Regions from separate parts of the Pseudocitrobacter sp. 2023LY-00077 genome, predicted to be linked through region 1. Evidence: predicted binding sites of a transcription regulator. Region 1 holds the regulator's gene; the other holds the start of a gene.

Region 1 (4,931 bases):
GCTTTAACCTTTCGCGGACATAAAAAAGCCCCCGCGTAATGGCGGGGGCAAGTCGTCGGACAAGACGACGAGGGTTTATTTGTACAATTCTGCGGTCGCGTGCCAGGTATTACCGGTACGCGCTTCAATAATGCGGTAGCCGCTTGCGCCTTCTTTTGCTGCTTTTGCTGATAATGCGCTATTCATATCCATCGGTGAACTCCCGACCTGGGATACGGATACGGTGCCCATAGATTGCAGGCTCTGTGCTTGTTCTGCACTAATTTGCTCAGCGGCGCTGGCACCAAAAGAGAGAACAGAAGCCAGACCCAAAGAAGCGATGATCATTGCGTTTTTCATAATTTTTACTCCACCATGTGCGACAGCGGTGAGAGGAGAAAACATGGCTTCCTGGACCGCTGTAGAAAATTTTTTTACCTGAATCTTACCTACTTTATAAGCCAAACTTATTTGTACAGTTCAGCCGTTGCGTGCCAGTGGTCACCGGTACGCGCTTCGATGATGCGGTAAGAAGAAGCACCCTGTTCTTCCGCTTTCTTGTTCAGCATCTCATGCATATCCATCGGAGAAGAACCGACTGCACCTACGGAAACGGTGCCGATAGCCTGGCGATTTTGCGCTTGATCGCTATTAATAGAGTCAGCGGCGAAAGCGCCAAAAGAGATAACGGAAAGGATGCTCAGAGCCGCAACAGTTGTTTTGATTTTCATGATCTACACCTCGTCGAATTATTTGGAGGGTCTTTGTTTTGTGACCCTCATCACGAAATTAAGTATACACTAATCACATCTAAAATTAATACCAGACTAATGGTTTCACTCATAAATCTGTTTTAAAGAATCTATTTTTTATGACCAAATGAAATAAAAAATGGTGTATTAGTGCTATTTCGTGAAGTGAATTCTAAGAAAATCATATGGATGCATGAATTTGATTTTTCGTGCGATTTCGCGCGGAGGTATTCACTGAAACTATGTGTTTAATCCGTTTTTAGCACTTAATGCAAAATGGGGGGCGGAGGAACGTCGGGGAAACGAAGCGGTAAAAAGGAATTATCCTCTGGCCGATGACCAGAGGATGGAGGATTACAGCTCTTGCTCGAACAGAACCAGAATGGCCTCGTAGAGATCTTTCACCGTAAAGCCACGGGCAGGGGTGGTAAAGATGGTGTCGTCACCGGCGATGCTGCCGAGGATACCTTCCGCTTTACCCAGCGAGTCGAGCAGGCGGGCAATCAGCTGCGCGGCACCGGGGCTTGTGTGGATAACCACAACCGCATCGTTGTAGTCGATATCCAGCACCAGATTTTTCAGCGGGCTGGAGGTTGTCGGCACGCCAAGTTCAGCCGGAAGGCAGTAGACCATCTCCATCTTGGCATTGCGGGTACGAACCGCGCCAAACTTGGTCAGCATGCGGGAGACTTTGGATTGATTAATATTCTCGAACCCTTCCTCCTGCAGCGCCTGGACGATCTCTCCCTGAGAGCTAAACTTTTCTTCCTTTAATAGCGCTTTGAACGCTTTCACTAATTCTTCTTGTTTGGTCGAACTTCGCATAAGTCACCCATATATGGTGATGAAATTAACATGATTATGCATATAAATGCATTTTTATGCAAATAATCTGCAAAAAAGGCGGATAATAATCGCGAGAAGGGGCGGATCTTAGCAAAATTTACTATTAATAAACATGCCTATATCACGGCCTGCAAATAAGGTTAAAAGTAAATTAAATGTTATGAAAATGATGTTGTTTTAACCAGATCACTGGTTATAGTTTAAGGGATAGTTGATGTGGATTTGGTTACGTGAAAAAGGCCTTTCCCGGTAAACGAGTGAGCAATTTTGTAGCAAGGCTGCTAAATACCCCTCATTCTGTAAGTAATTAGATTGTAATTATTTACACCGTGAATTAAGGTCGCCGCAACGGAGTATAACAGGCAGTGCCCTGCGTCGGTTTCGCGGTACATGACAGGTCACCCTGAATGACATTAACCATAATAAGGAGTTTCGGATGAAAGTTGCAGTCCTTGGTGCCGCCGGCGGTATCGGTCAGGCGCTTGCCCTACTACTTAAGACCCAACTACCTTCAGGCTCAGAACTCACTCTCTATGATATCGCCCCTGTTACGCCAGGCGTGGCGGTCGATCTCAGTCATATCCCGACCGACGTGAAGATCACAGGCTTCTCAGGTGAAGATGCTTCTCCGGCGCTGGAAGGTGCGGATGTGGTACTGATCTCCGCGGGCGTCGCGCGCAAACCGGGTATGGATCGCTCCGATCTGTTTAACGTCAATGCCGGGATCGTGAAGAGCCTGGTGCAGCAGGTGGCGAAAACCGCCCCAAAAGCCTGTATTGGCATTATTACTAACCCGGTCAACACCACCGTTGCCATCGCGGCAGAAGTGCTGAAAAAAGCGGGCGTTTACGATAAGAACAAACTGTTCGGCGTCACGACGCTGGATATCATCCGCTCAAATACATTTGTGGCGGAGCTGAAAGGTAAAAAAGCGACAGAAGTGGAAGTGCCGGTTATTGGCGGCCACTCTGGCGTGACCATTCTGCCGCTGTTGTCGCAGATCCCTGGCGTTTCCTTTAGCGATCAGGAAGTGGCCGATCTGACCAAACGTATCCAGAATGCGGGTACGGAAGTGGTCGAAGCCAAAGCCGGTGGCGGCTCCGCAACCCTGTCTATGGGGCAGGCGGCTGCGCGTTTAGGTCTTTCTCTGGTTCGCGCCCTGCAGGGTGAGAAAGGCATCGTTGAATGCGCCTATGTTGAAGGCGACGGTCAGTACGCGCGTTTCTTCTCTCAGCCGCTGCTGCTGGGCAAAAACGGTGTGGAAGAGCGTCAGTCTATCGGCAAGCTGAGCGCGTTTGAACAACAGGCGCTGGAAGGTATGCTGGATACGCTGAGAAAAGATATTACGCTCGGCGAAGAGTTTGTGAATAAGTGATGTAAAGCATGAAAAAAAAGGGCCGCGAGGCCCTTTTTTGTGTCCGCTAGTTTGACGCCGGATACTCCTGAATCGTCACCTTCAGCGTTAGTTTCTTATCGTCGCGCATGACTTCAACCGGGATGTCCGACCCCGGACGAATCTCGGCTACCTGGTCCATGGTTTCCAGCGCGGAGAGCGCCGGTTTACCGTTCACCGATGTGATAACGTCATTGACCTGAATGCCTGCCTGCGCGGCCGGGCCACCGGCGGTGACTTCGTTAACCACGATCCCCTGGATCTGATCCATGCCGCCGCCCTGCGCGTGCAGTGGGGCGATCTCGCGCCCGCCGATCCCGATGTAACCACGGATCACCCGACCATCGCGGATCAGCTTATCCATGATCTTAGTTGCCAGCTGGAACGGGATGGCGAAGCTTAAGCCTTCCGGCGTTTCGCCATCGTTACTCTTATCGAAGGAGAGGGTGTTGATACCCATCAGCTCGCCCAGCGAGTTAATCAGTGCGCCGCCAGAGTTGCCGTGGTTGATGGAGGCATCTGTTTGCAGGAAGTTCTGTCGCCCGGTAGGGTTCAGGCCGATACGCCCGGTGGCGCTGATGATGCCCTGCGTAATGGTCTGCCCCAGGTTGTAAGGGTTACCAATCGCCAGCACCACATCGCCAATGTGCGGCACGCGCTTCGGGTTGATGGGGATGACCGGCAGGCCGCCGGTGGCGTTAATTTTCAGCACTGCGAGGTCGGTAAGCGTATCGGAGCCGACCAGCAGCGCTTCAAATACGCGGCCATCCTGCAACGCGACGATGATTTGATCGGCATCGTTAATGACATGCTTGTTGGTCACGATATACCCGCGTTCGTCCATGATCACCCCGGAGCCGAGCGTGCGGATCTCCAGTTGATTCTGCCCGGTGCTGTTAAGACCACGGTTATAGACGTTGACGACCGCTGGCGCGGCACGACGCACAGCCTGGTTATAGCTGGCGGGGGATTCATCCGAGCTGGTGAGCGTGGTGGTCGCGGTTGTCCACTTGCGTAAAGAGGGCATCGCGGCCAGCAAAATGCCACCGACAATAAAACCAATTGCGACAGAACGTAAAAGCTTTGCAAGCATGATCAGGTATCGTTGATGAATAAACGTTCGCAGCATACCACGACTTCGCTGGACATCACACGCTGCGCGATGTCCAGCGTAAGACGGTTAACGCAGTAAGAGATAAATGCTCTCTTCACCGCGCATCACGTTCAGGGCAATCACCGACGGTTTGGTCTCCAGCACTTTGCGCATATCCGCGATGGACTGCGTGCGCTGGCGGTTAATACCGATGATGACATCATCTTTATGCAGGCCAACCTGCGCCGCTGCGCTGCCTTTTTCCACGTCGCTGATGACAATGCCTTTGGTACCGTCTTTCAACTGACCGTCGCTTAATGATGCCCCCTGAAGCTGCGGAGCGATCATTTCTGCGCTGGCGGTCGCCGAGGTGCTTTTATCCAGCGTGACTTCGACTTCCAGCGGTTTGCCATCGCGCAGCAGACCCAGCTTCACTTTTGAGCCGGGTTCGGTGGTGGCGATGCGCGAGCGCAGTTCGGCAAAGCTGCTCAGCGCTTTTCCGTTCAGGCTAACAATCACGTCGCCTGATTTTATGCCCGCTTTCGCCGAGCCGGAGTTAGGCAGCACTTCGCTGACAAACGCCCCGCGCTGTACGTTGAGGTTAAACGCTTTAGCGATATCGGCGCTCATTTCCATACCGCGAATACCGAGCAGCCCGCGTTTGATTTCGCCGAACTGAATCAGCTGTTTCGCGAGGATTTGCGCCATATTGCTGGGGATGGCGAAGCCAATCCCGACGCTGCCGCCGCCAGGGGCGAGAATCGCGGTGTTAATGCCGATCAGCTCGCCGTTGAGGTTCAGCAATGCGCCACCGGAGTTCCCACGGTTAATTGAGGCATCCGTCTGAATAAAGTTTTCCAGCCCTTCG
Region 2 (4,931 bases), on a different contig from region 1:
GTACCGGCCAGCGCACCGCTACCCAGCGGGCTAACGTCGAGGCGTTTTACCGCATCCTGCAGGCGGCTTTCATCGCGCGCCAGCATCTCAACATAAGCCAGACACCAGTGAGCAAAAGTCACCGGCTGCGCACGTTGCAGGTGGGTGTAACCCGGCATTACTGCATCCTGATTCTGCTGCGCGGTTTCCACCAGCGCGCTCTGCAACTGGCGGTTAGCGGATAGCAGTTCCGCAACGGTATCTTTGCACCACAGTTTCAGGTCGGTCGCCACCTGGTCGTTACGGCTGCGCCCGGTATGCAGTTTTTTGCCCAACTGGCCGACTTTGTCGATAAGCTTGCCTTCCACCCAGCTATGAATGTCTTCGGCATCGCTTTGCAAAATTTGCTGCGGGTTTGCACGAACCTCTTCCAGCAGCACGTTCAGCGCCTCTTCCAGCTGCAACTGCTCTTCAGCCGTCAGCACGCCGACCGTGACCAGCGCTTTAGACCAGGCGACAGAGCCAGTGATATCCTGTTCCGCCAGGCGATAGTCGAAGCGCAAAGAGTCGTTGAACTGTTTGAACCGTTGATCCGCTGCCTGAGTAAAACGCCCGCCCCAAAGTGCCATAACTCGTTTCCTTAAAATTCGTTTAATGTTGCCTGAAAGCTACCCTCACGCACCGATCGGTCCCCTCTCCCTGTGGGAGAGGGTTAGGGTGAGGGGAAATATTAAGCCAGAATCCGCGTGCCAATCGGCGTGCCATTAAACAGCGCCGGGAGTTGCTCCGCATGACGCCATGATGCGATATCCACCGGGCGACCCAGCGTGCGTGCGGCATCCAGCGCCGCATTCACTTTCACAATCATGCCATCGGTAATAATGCCCTGCTCGATCAGTTGCTCTGCTTTTTCCGCCGTCATCTCGGCGATACGCTGGCCTTTCCCGTCGAGAATGCCGCTCACATCAGAAAGCAGAATAAGATCCGCGCCCAGCGTCGCCGCCAGCGCCGTCGCCGCCTGATCCGCATTGACGTTCATCAGTTCGCCTTCGGCCGTCACGCCAATTGAACTGACAACCGGCAGGAAGCCACCGTCCAGCAGCAGGTTAATAAGTTTTGGCGAACCCGGCATCGCTAGGCCGACATGGCCCAGTTCTTCATCGAGTTTCGTCACCTTGACGCTATCGCCGTCGCCCAGGAACAGGCCAACAGAGGCGATATCATGTTTCTTCGCCCACGCCAGCAGCGTTTTGTTGGCCGTCCCCGCCAGTGCACCGGTGATAATGTCAATCTGATCGGCAGGCGTCACGCGCAGGCCGTTCTTCTTTTTCACCGGCAGATTGAGCTGTTTCATCAGTTCATCCACCACGCAGCCGCCGCCGTGCACAATCACTAACGGGCGCTGATGTGACTCACGATAATTCACCAGTGCGGTAAACAGACGCTCCAGCGCCTCTTCGCTATCCAGCAACACGCCGCCTAATTTGATAATTAATGGATTCATCGTCATCACACCTTAAAGAAGAGACTGCGTTTCGGCGAAGCCGAAACGGATATTGGCGCACTGAATGGCTTGCGCCGCGGCGCCTTTTAACAGGTTATCTTCCGCGGCCACCACAATCAGGTGCTGGTCCTGCACGGCAAAACCGATATCACAGAACGGTAAACCGACCACGTTTTTCAGCGCCGGAATGCCTTTGTCATAGAGACGCACCAGCGGTTTGTGGGCATATGCCTGCTGGAAGGTCGCCGCCACCTGGTCTGCATTCACGCCCGGTTTCAGGCGGCAGGTGATGGTTTCAAGGATGCCGCGTTTAAAGTTACCCAGGTGCGGGGTAAAAATCACCTGCGCCCCCAGGTGGGTTGAAATTTCCGGGTGATGGCGATGGTTAAACACGCCATACGGTTGCAGGCTCACTTCGCAGAAGCTGTTGGAAAGCGCAGCCTTGCGCCCTGCTCCGCTCACGCCACTGGTGGCGTCGATCACCGGCCACTGGGTGAGATCCAGCAGATCGGCATCAATCAGCGGTTTAAGCGAGAGCTGTGCCGCCGTCGGGTAGCAACCCGGCACGGCGATCAGGTTGGTCTCTTTCAGCGCGTCGCCGCACCACTCGGCGAGGCCATATACCGCCTGCTCAAGTAATTCAGGATGCTGATGGGTGAAGCCGTAATATTTTTCGTAGAAAGGCGCATTGTTGACGCGAAACGCCCCGGAGAGGTCAAACACCACGCAACCGGCGGCCAGAAACTGCGGGGCCAGATCGTGGCTGACTTCGTGCGCGGTGGCGAGGAAAACCACATCCACACCGGCGCTGAATCCACTGATATCCGACATCGGCTGCAACGGCAAATCCACAATGCCCTTCAGCTGCGGATGCAGGTCAGAGATTAACTTTCCTGCATCATTGCTTTGCGCTGAGACCGTCAAAGCGGTTATGTTCATATGCGGATGGCGATTTACATAGGTCACAAGCTCTGCGCCAGCATAGCCACTGGCACCTACAATCAGCGTATTCAACATCGGGGCTGTTCACCTTCTTACGTCATATGCCTGGGAAGAATGCTTATCTTCCTCACCCTGTTGAGCGTCTTTTGCCTTTTACCCTACGGTTTAAGGGTTTTCTTACGCTCAACGATATTGTATTTTTATTCACAAATACTGCATGAATATTGATACTATCACGACCTGAGGTGTGTCAACAATGAAAAACAATTTACCGCCATTTATCGAGATTTACCGTGCATTGATCGCCACACCTTCCATCAGCGCGACCGAGGAAGCGCTTGATCAAAGTAATGCGTCTTTAATCACTCTGCTGGGCGATTGGTTTGCCTCGTTAGGCTTTAACGTCGAAATCCAGCCGGTTCCCGGCACGCGCAATAAATTCAATATGCTGGCCAGCACCGGAAACGGCGCAGGCGGCCTGTTGCTTGCCGGTCACACCGATACCGTACCGTTTGACGATGGCCGCTGGACGCGCGATCCCTTCACCCTGACCGAGCATGAAAACAAGCTCTACGGTCTGGGCACCGCCGACATGAAAGGCTTCTTCGCCTTTATTCTCGATGCCCTGCGCGATGTGGACGTGACAACGCTGAAAAAGCCGCTCTACATTCTGGCGACCGCCGATGAGGAAACCAGCATGGCAGGCGCGCGCTACTTTGCCGAAACCACCGCCCTGCGTCCGGACTGCGCCATCATCGGTGAGCCAACGTCATTGCAGCCTGTACGTGCGCACAAAGGCCACATCTCCAGCGCCATTCGCGTGATGGGGCAATCGGGCCACTCCAGCGACCCGGCGCGCGGCGTCAACGCGATTGAAATTATGCACGACGCGATTGGCCGCGTGATGCAACTGCGTGACTCACTGAAAGAGCGCTATCACTACGAGGCGTTTACCGTGCCTTACCCGACCCTCAACCTCGGCGCCATTCACGGTGGCGATGCGTCAAACCGCATCTGTGCCTGCTGCGAACTGCATATGGATATTCGCCCGCTGCCGGGTATGACGCTGAACGATCTCAACGGGTTGCTGGATGAAGCACTGGAACCGGTAAGCGCCCAGTGGCCTGGCCGGTTGACTGTCTCCGAACTGCACCCGCCGATCCCGGGCTACGAATGCCCGCCGGACCACCAGTTGGTTCAGGTGGTGGAAAAACTGCTCGGTGCACAAACCGAAGTCGTGAACTACTGTACCGAAGCGCCGTTTATCCAGACCCTGTGCCCAACGCTGGTACTCGGACCGGGCTCTATCAACCAGGCCCACCAACCGGATGAATATCTGGAAACGCGGTTTATCAAGCCGACGCGCGAATTGATCACCCAGGTTGTGCATCACTTCTGCTGGCATTGATATGCCCCCCTCACCCTAACCCTCTCCCTCAATGGAGAGGGGACCCGATTTTCTCCCTCTCCCTGTGGGAGAGGGCCGGGGTGAGGGCATCCGCGCGCACATTTCCATAAGCATTACTTATCTGACACGATGCGAATTAAATTTCGTAAATTGCCGCTATTTACTCGATTGCTGAAGCGATTTCGCAGCAATTGACGTGGGGGTTTTTACGTGGCTTTATAAAGGAGGTTGCTTATCCTGGCTTTGCGTTCCGAAGCCTGGGGTATAACAAAATAAAATGAGATGGGGTGTCTGGGTTAACATGAACGAACAATATTCCGCGTTGCGTAGTAATGTCAGTATGCTCGGTAAAGTGCTAGGCGATACCATCAAGGATGCGCTTGGTGAGAACATTCTTGACCGTGTAGAAACTATCCGTAAGTTGTCGAAATCCTCCCGCGCTGGCAATGAAGCCAACCGTCAGGAACTGCTGACAACGCTGCAAAACCTCTCCAATGATGAACTGCTGCCGGTGGCGCGTGCCTTCAGCCAGTTTCTGAACCTGGCGAATACCGCCGAGCAGTATCACAGCATCTCGCCAAAAGGCGAAGGCGCGAGCAACCCGGAAGTGATTGCACGTACGCTGCGTAAACTCAAAGACCAACCCAATCTCACCGAAGCCACCATTAAAAAAGCCGTCGAATCACTGTCGCTGGAGCTGGTCCTGACCGCGCACCCGACCGAAATCACGCGCCGCACGCTTATCCATAAAATGGGCGAAATCAACGGCTGCCTGAAGCAGCTGGATAACAAAGATATCGCCGATTATGAACGTCACCAGCTGATGCGCCGCCTGCGCCAGCTGATTGCTCAGTCGTGGCATACGGACGAAATTCGTAAGCACCGCCCAAGCCCGGTGGATGAAGCCAAATGGGGCTTCGCCGTGGTGGAAAACAGCCTGTGGGAAGGCGTGCCAAATTATCTCCGCGAGCTTAACGAACAGCTTGAAGAGAACCTGAACTACCGCCTGCCGGTCGATTTCGTCCCCGTTCGCTTTACTTCCTGGATGGGCGGCGACCGTGACGGCAACCCGAACGTCACCGCCGAAATCACGCGTCA

What was found. The regulator ArgR, encoded in region 1, controls arginine synthesis, uptake and breakdown. The targets are predictions, from matches to a motif close to ANTGAATAAAAATACANT.
Region 2: the regulator ArgR is predicted to act here: its motif matches at 2,617-2,634, upstream of argC (N-acetyl-gamma-glutamyl-phosphate reductase).

Annotation. Positions count from the first base shown of each region.
Region 1 covers NZ_JBSPEI010000005.1:37,950-42,880, forward strand. Annotated here, with positions in the region: gene ACWWFX_RS08090 (barstar family protein) at 1-23, shown strand, start outside; gene yhcN (peroxide/acid stress response protein YhcN) at 76-339, opposite strand; gene yhcN (peroxide/acid stress response protein YhcN) at 447-710, opposite strand; gene argR (transcriptional regulator ArgR) at 1,086-1,556, opposite strand; gene mdh (malate dehydrogenase) at 2,014-2,952, shown strand; gene degS (outer membrane-stress sensor serine endopeptidase DegS) at 2,999-4,063, opposite strand; gene degQ (serine endoprotease DegQ) at 4,151-4,931, opposite strand, start outside.
Region 2 covers NZ_JBSPEI010000014.1:150,383-155,313, reverse strand. Annotated here, with positions in the region: gene argH (argininosuccinate lyase) at 1-608, opposite strand, end outside; gene argB (acetylglutamate kinase) at 710-1,483, opposite strand; gene argC (N-acetyl-gamma-glutamyl-phosphate reductase) at 1,496-2,500, opposite strand; gene argE (acetylornithine deacetylase) at 2,682-3,833, shown strand; gene ppc (phosphoenolpyruvate carboxylase) at 4,135-4,931, shown strand, end outside.